Regions from separate parts of the Solibacillus sp. FSL R5-0449 genome, predicted to be linked through region 1. Evidence: predicted binding sites of a transcription regulator. Region 1 holds the regulator's gene; each other region holds the start of a gene.
What was found. The regulator Rex, encoded in region 1, represses fermentation and respiration genes when NADH is low (regulators of the CRP and FNR family bind a similar motif). The targets are predictions, from matches to a motif close to TTGTGAAATATTTCACAA.

Region 1 (2,276 bases):
TGCTGCAACTGGTCATACTCTGCCATGATGCGGGCATATTGTTCGCTATCTTCATATATTGCAGGATCAGCCATTTGCTGTTCAAGTAGACGCAATGTTTGTTCCTGTTTTTGCAGATTTACGAAAATTGTCATCATTTCGTCCCATATCGAAAGTTCAGAGTCAATGCCTGCATGCTGCTCTAAATAACCGACTTGAATATCTTTTGGAATAATAATTTCACCGGAATCATAGCTCATTTGACCGGCAATTATTTTTAATAACGTTGACTTGCCGGCACCGTTTCGCCCTACTAATGCCACGCGATCACGGTGCTGTACTTCTAGTTTTACCCCGCTTAATATTTCATCTGTAATAAAGGATTTATATAATTGATTCACTTGTAAGACAATCATGTTTACACCTCAGTTTCTTCCTATTTAGTTTAATGTATGGGAACATTGTTCGCAACGATGGATACTTTACTTGTCGCTCCTTGTTTAGTAAGATTAACTTGCTTCTGCACAAAGAGTGAAGTTTATGATAAGTGTGTCATAACGCTTGGGGACAACTACGTGATACAATCATGTTGGTAAGCCCCGACAGGTTATATGGAGGCATTATTAGAAAAAGAGTTTGCAACTGTACATAGGAGGAGAATGTGTGAAACAAGAAGTAAAAATTCCACAAGCAACAACAAAAAGACTTCCTCTTTATTATCGATTTTTGAAAAACTTCGCAACTGAAGGTAAAAAGCGTATTTCTTCACAGGAATTAAGTGATGCGATGAAAATAGATTCGGCTACGATTCGACGGGACTTTTCCTATTTTGGAGCACTCGGTAAAAAGGGATATGGATATGATGTTCAGTATTTACTCGAATTTTTCCGTCAAACTTTGGATCAGGATGAGGCGATGAATGTTGCGCTTATAGGAGTCGGAAATCTGGGGAATGGCTTATTAAAATATAACTTCCAAAAAAATCATAATACGCGTATCGTTGTAGCATTTGATACGAAGGCACCGATGGAAGGAACAACGATTAGTGATATTCCAGTATTCCATCCAGATCGTTTGGAGGAAATGTATGAGGAGTTTGGCGCGGAGCTAGCAATTTTGACGGTTTCGTCCCGCTCAGCACAAATGATGACAGACCGACTCGTAAAAATAAATGCAAAAGGTATATTAAATTTCACTCCAGTAAGATTATCTGTTCCTGACACGATTAAAGTAATGAACATTGATCTATCGGTAGAATTACAGGCACTTACGTATTTAGTACGAAACTCAGGTAAGTAACAAAATGTTCATTACTATAAATAGCAAATTCTAGTTAATTAATGTAAAATATACATAATAATAGAGGAGGTGGCTATAGTGATTGTACATCTTAATGCGATTACACCTGTGAGCCTGATTATCATTGGACTGATTGCTTTGTTAATATTCGGTCCGAAAAAATTGCCATCATTAGGTCGTGCGATGGGGACAACTTTACGTGAATTCCGTAGCGCTACGAAGGGCCTGACGGATGACGATGACGATTTCGATACAAAGAAAAAAGTGATTGAACATAAAGAGAACGAAAAAAACGAAGTTAAGTAAAATAAGGATGTCTTGCTATGAATTCAAGAGAATTAACCGTAGTTGAACATATGGAAGAGCTTAGAAAACGTCTATTCTTCGTAGCAATTTTCTTCGTGATGGCTCTTTTCATCGGTTTCTATACGGCGAAACCACTTATTCGATACATTCAACGCAGTGATTTAGCTGCCAGTTTTTCGATGAACGCATTTAGTCCGGCAGATCCTTTAACCGTTTATTTACAAGTTACATTTATTGTAGCGGCCGTTATTGTATCGCCATTATTGCTGTACCAGCTATGGGCGTTTATAACACCTGGTTTGCATGAGGCTGAACGTAAGGCAACATTGAAATATATTCCGTATGCTTTTATATTGTGTATAGGGGGAATAGCCTTTGCTTATTTTGTGTTATTTCCATTTATAATGCGCTTTATGACGGACTTATCCAATGATTTGAATATTACGCAAACAATCGGTATTAATGAATTCTTCTCATTTTTAATTAAGTTAATCGTACCTTTTGCGCTGCTATTTCAGTTGCCTGTTGTGACACTGTTTCTTTCACGACTCGGAATCATCAATCCGAAGCTTATGGTGAAATTTCGGAAATATGCGTATTTTGTTTTAATTGTAATTTCGGTATTGCTGGCTCCGCCTGATCTAATATCGAATATTATTATAGCGATTCCATTATTTGTTTTATATGAATTA
Region 2 (2,276 bases), 1.0 Mb from region 1:
TTCATTTATCGGTCAAAAATTAATTTTAAATGAATTTGTTGCATATTCTAACTTTGGTCCGGTTATCGGCGAACTTTCTGACAAAACAGCCATTATCATTTCGTTTGCACTTTGTGGTTTTGCAAACTTAAGTTCAATGGGTATTTTAATCGGTGGTTTAGGTGGTATGGCACCGGATAAACGTCCAATCATTGCAAAACTTGCGATTAAAGCAGTAGCTGCAGGAACATTGGCATCTTTATTATCAGCTGCAATTGCTGGTATGTTTATATAATATCTTTCAAAGACTGTGCTAAAAATTTAGCGCAGTCTTTTTTTAGTACGTAATTTCTGCTGCAAGCTTCTCCAGTTCAGAACGATTTGTCAGTACATATCCGCGGTTTTGCTTCGTAATATAGCCGGCTTCGCTGAATTGTGCAAGGACAAATAGCAAGTGGCGATAGGATACCCCTAAATATTCACATACTTCTGTATGCTTTTCTTTATAGAATTGCTGATCCGACGATAGTAAAATGAATGAGGCTAACCGGTTCTCCAATGGATAGGCCTGATTTTGCGTATATTTTGCTGTTGCTGTCGTTGCTTTATGACTTAAAAAAATACAGAGCATTTTCAGAAAAACAGGATCTGCCAATAATTTTTCTTTCACTTCCTGGATCGATATCGCAAAGCAAATTGACTTGGATAAAGTCTGAATGCCTTTTGAGTAACGTTCAGCATTTAATAATTCCATTTCCCCCATAAATGTAGGCGCTGTAATAAAATCAATGAGCGAAATTTTACCGTTTTTATGGGTAATATACAATTTAGCTTTTCCCTCAACCATGTAATACAAATAATCGGGGAATGAATGCTCATGAAAAATAAATTCGCCTTTATCGAATTCATACACGTGGATAAATGGAACAATATCAAACGAAAAATACTGGGAAATCGGGTATTGTTCGATATATTTGAGACTTTCATCTATTGGTAACTTTCTCAAAGTATAAAGCAACTCCTTCCAATAAAATATGAGATTTCTCACATTATTGTAGTATTTCTCGTGTTAATATTCAAATTAATAAAAACGAAAAAGGATGAAGACAATGAATAATCAGCGCTGGCTCGCGAAAAATTTCTTTATGTTCTTTATTACATGGGGGATTTTTCTTCCATATTGGACAGGTTGGCTTATCAACGATAAAGGGCTTACGGTATCAGAAGCAAGCATTATAATGGGCTTTGGGCTAGTTGCACGGGCTGCCTCAACGATGTTTATCTTCCCGTTTGTGTCAAAAGTAATGAGCAACAAAAATGTGCTGATCTTTTTTACGGCAAGTTCATTAATTGTGACACTGCTGTACATACCGATTAATTCATTTGCCGGCTTATTTTTAATGACATTGCTGTTCAGTGCTTTTTACCCGGCATTGTTACCGGCTGTTGAGAGCAGTGCCTCCACACTAATGCAACATGGATCCATCCATTACGGGAGAGCCCGTTCTTTCGGGTCGTTCGGATTTGTCGTCGCAGTATTAATCATCAGTATGATCAGCGGAATGTACGGGGAGCGAATGATTTTATGGATGATGATTTTAGGTTTAACGTCATTACTCATTATTCAGTTCATGCCTGCGCCTCGAGTATTAAATATCGTGACGGTTAAAGAGGAGCGAAAAACGCTCTCCATGAAGGGTCTCTTTGAAGTAAAGAGCTTTATCATCGTATTGTTTGTCGTCATTCTGCTTCAGGGGGCGCATGCATCGTACTATAACTACGGATATATTTATCTGCAGGATCTGAATGTCAATCCGTTTTATATCGGAATGATTTTAAATGTTGCAGTAATTTTTGAAGTTCTTTATTTTTATAAGGCCGATACAATTTTAACAAAATGGAAGCCGTCTTCTTTATTGCTTATCGCGGCAATTGGTTCGACCGTTCGATGGATACTTGTATATGCATTTCCGAATATGCCGATGTTTATCTTCTCTCAGGCACTTCATGCACTGTCGTTTGCGATGGCACATTATGCCTTTATACGCTATATTTCCAAAGCTTTACCGCAGGAGCAGATTCCAAATGCACAAGGGATCTATTCAGCACTAGCGATGAGTTTAAGTGCAGCGGTTCTAACATTATTAGGTGGTGCACTTTATGAAATCGAGCCAGGTTTGGCGTTCTTAGGAATGATTATATGTACAGTACCTGCAATCCTTTTAATTTTACTGACGAAAAAACGTTTCAATTATTAAGGAATGCCGATTGACAGCGCGATGTCTATTTTTTATAAT
Region 3 (2,276 bases), 1.4 Mb from region 1:
TCACTTTCATTTGTATATGGCTTGCGGTATTCATCTTTTCGGCATCCAAAGTGCTCGAAGCGAGAAAACATCATGCAGCGTATAATAAAGAGAATGATGTTAAAGTTTAATCAAACGATAAAAAACGACCTTTTGCACATGCAAAAAGTCGTTTTTTTTATTTTAACGAGAGCCTATCAAGTTTCATCCAATACGGAAGTAATAATATATCCCCCGGCATTATTACCGGAAACTTTGATGTTCTGTGATTCAAGTGTGTTAACGGATGTTTTGTTGTTGGTATACTGCACGAAATAAGTTGTATCATCTAAAGTCATTTTATAAAATTGCTTTTCTTTGAGATAAGCAATATATTCCTCAAACACGAAGTCATGCTGCTTCATCATCACGCTGTGGGGCAGGCCTATGTATCGGAAATGCCAAGGTTCATACTCTATCCCGGTAATGTCGACTTTATGTTTAGGGTAACGAAGAATGTAGCCGAACTCCGCTGCATGTTCTTCCATCCATTTTCCTTCTGTGACATTTTCCATTTTGCCGACAGTTGAACCGATATCAATTGATAAGCCCGTCTGGTGTTCACTGTAGCCTGCAGGTAGAGCATAATCGGCACCGTATTGTTCATAAAGCTGTTCCTGAAGTTTTCCGCTCCGATAGGCACTATTAATTATGAAATGCTCGATTCCATCGTTTGCAGCAGCATCGAATAATTGCTTGAGGGGTGGAATAGCCTGCTCTTCTAGAAAATACTCTGAATTGACGATCACATTATCCGCTATATCAGCTGGAATAGAGGCTAAATTGCTTGGTTCATTCTGCAAAGCGATATCCCGGTTAACAAGTACAAGATCCCCGTTTGAGACGGAGTACGATGCTAGTGAAAGCTGCTGAGGTAAGTCGGGAGCACCAACTTGTTCAGTCGCAAAAAATTGAAAGCCAATAACGGCAAAAATAAGTATAAAAATAATCTTTTTCATTAAATAACGCTCCTTCAATCTAAGCATAGCAAATAAAACGGAATTTTGAAGGTTAAAATTGTGGAGATATTCCGAAGAACATAAAAAATAAGTAGTGCTGCTGATATTTGGATGGAATTAAAAAAATAGAATCCATTTCAAACAATACAGGTAAAAGGGGCTTCTAATTGAATCACTTTAACTAATGAGGAATTATTGTTTTCTATCATTTATAGACCTAGTTTTGCTTTTGGAATAATAAAAATCTACTTTTTTAATACTTGTAATATTAAAAATAATGAAGGGAAATTTTTATTATAAAATACATAAAAATACGTCATATACATAAAAATAAAATTTTTTTAAATAATAAAATTACAGAATATTCTTAAATTAAGTTTTTCCTTCTTTTATTTCCGTTTTCTAATTGTAACAAACGAATCTTTGTGCTATCGTTGCTTATTGAATGGTATGTGAAAGTTTTTACAATCGGGTATGAAATTTTCGAAAAAAATAATATTAAGTGATGGCAAAGGAGAGTTATTATGTCAGAAATGAATAATCAGCAGGTAGAAAAAGTGGCTGTTACACAAGAACAATTAGATGTTTTAGATCAGTTACTAAAGCCAGAGGTACAAGCTTCATTAACTACTTTAGTAGATAACTTACCAAAGTTGGCTGAAATGACTACATTATTAACAAAAACGTATGAATTTGCTACTAGTGTTGCAACTGATGAAACATTAAAAAATGATACAGTTGCTGCTGTAACAGAAATGGCCAGCCCAGTTGTTGGTACTGCTAAATCATTGGCACAAACAGCGATCGAAGCAAAAGACCGTGCTGAAGAAAGCAATGAAACAGTAGGCGTATTCGGCTTATTAAAAATGTTGAAAGACCCACAAGTGCAAGGGGCATTACGTTTTGCTAATGCATTTTTACAAGTAGCATCTGAACGCAAACAAATGAAATAATTTGTACAATCTAATTTTATTGGAGGATATTTAATATGGTAACTAAAGAAATCGTTATTTTAGGTGCTGGATTTGCTGGTGTATTGGCAGCACAAACAGCTCGTAAATATTTAAATAAAGACGAAGCGCGTATTACAGTCGTAAACCAATTCCCTACTCACCAAATCATTACAGAATTACACCGTTTAGCTGGCGGTACAATTTCTGAAGGTGCTGTTTCATTATCACTTGAAAAGATTTTCAAAGGTTATGACATCAACTTGGAAATCGCAAAAGTAAACAGCTTTGACGTAGAAAGTAAAAATGTAGTACTTTCAAACGGCAAAACATTACAATACGATACATT

Region 2: the regulator Rex is predicted to act here: its motif matches at 1,012-1,029, upstream of yeiL (transcriptional regulator YeiL).
Region 3: the regulator Rex is predicted to act here: its motif matches at 1,428-1,445, upstream of MKY27_RS09005 (DUF1641 domain-containing protein).

Annotation. Positions count from the first base shown of each region.
Region 1 is NZ_CP150239.1:3,227,715-3,229,990, reverse strand. Features, by position in the region: gene MKY27_RS16165 (ABC-F family ATP-binding cassette domain-containing protein) at 1-395, opposite strand, end outside; gene MKY27_RS16160 (redox-sensing transcriptional repressor Rex) at 643-1,278, shown strand; gene tatA (twin-arginine translocase TatA/TatE family subunit) at 1,357-1,584, shown strand; gene tatC (twin-arginine translocase subunit TatC) at 1,602-2,276, shown strand, end outside.
Region 2 is NZ_CP150239.1:2,227,574-2,229,849, reverse strand. Features, by position in the region: gene MKY27_RS11160 (NupC/NupG family nucleoside CNT transporter) at 1-274, shown strand, start outside; gene yeiL (transcriptional regulator YeiL) at 317-985, opposite strand; gene MKY27_RS11150 (MFS transporter) at 1,089-2,237, shown strand.
Region 3 is NZ_CP150239.1:1,844,789-1,847,064, reverse strand. Features, by position in the region: gene rarD (EamA family transporter RarD) at 1-110, shown strand, start outside; gene MKY27_RS09010 (M15 family metallopeptidase) at 177-977, opposite strand; gene MKY27_RS09005 (DUF1641 domain-containing protein) at 1,502-1,930, shown strand; gene MKY27_RS09000 (NAD(P)/FAD-dependent oxidoreductase) at 1,966-2,276, shown strand, end outside.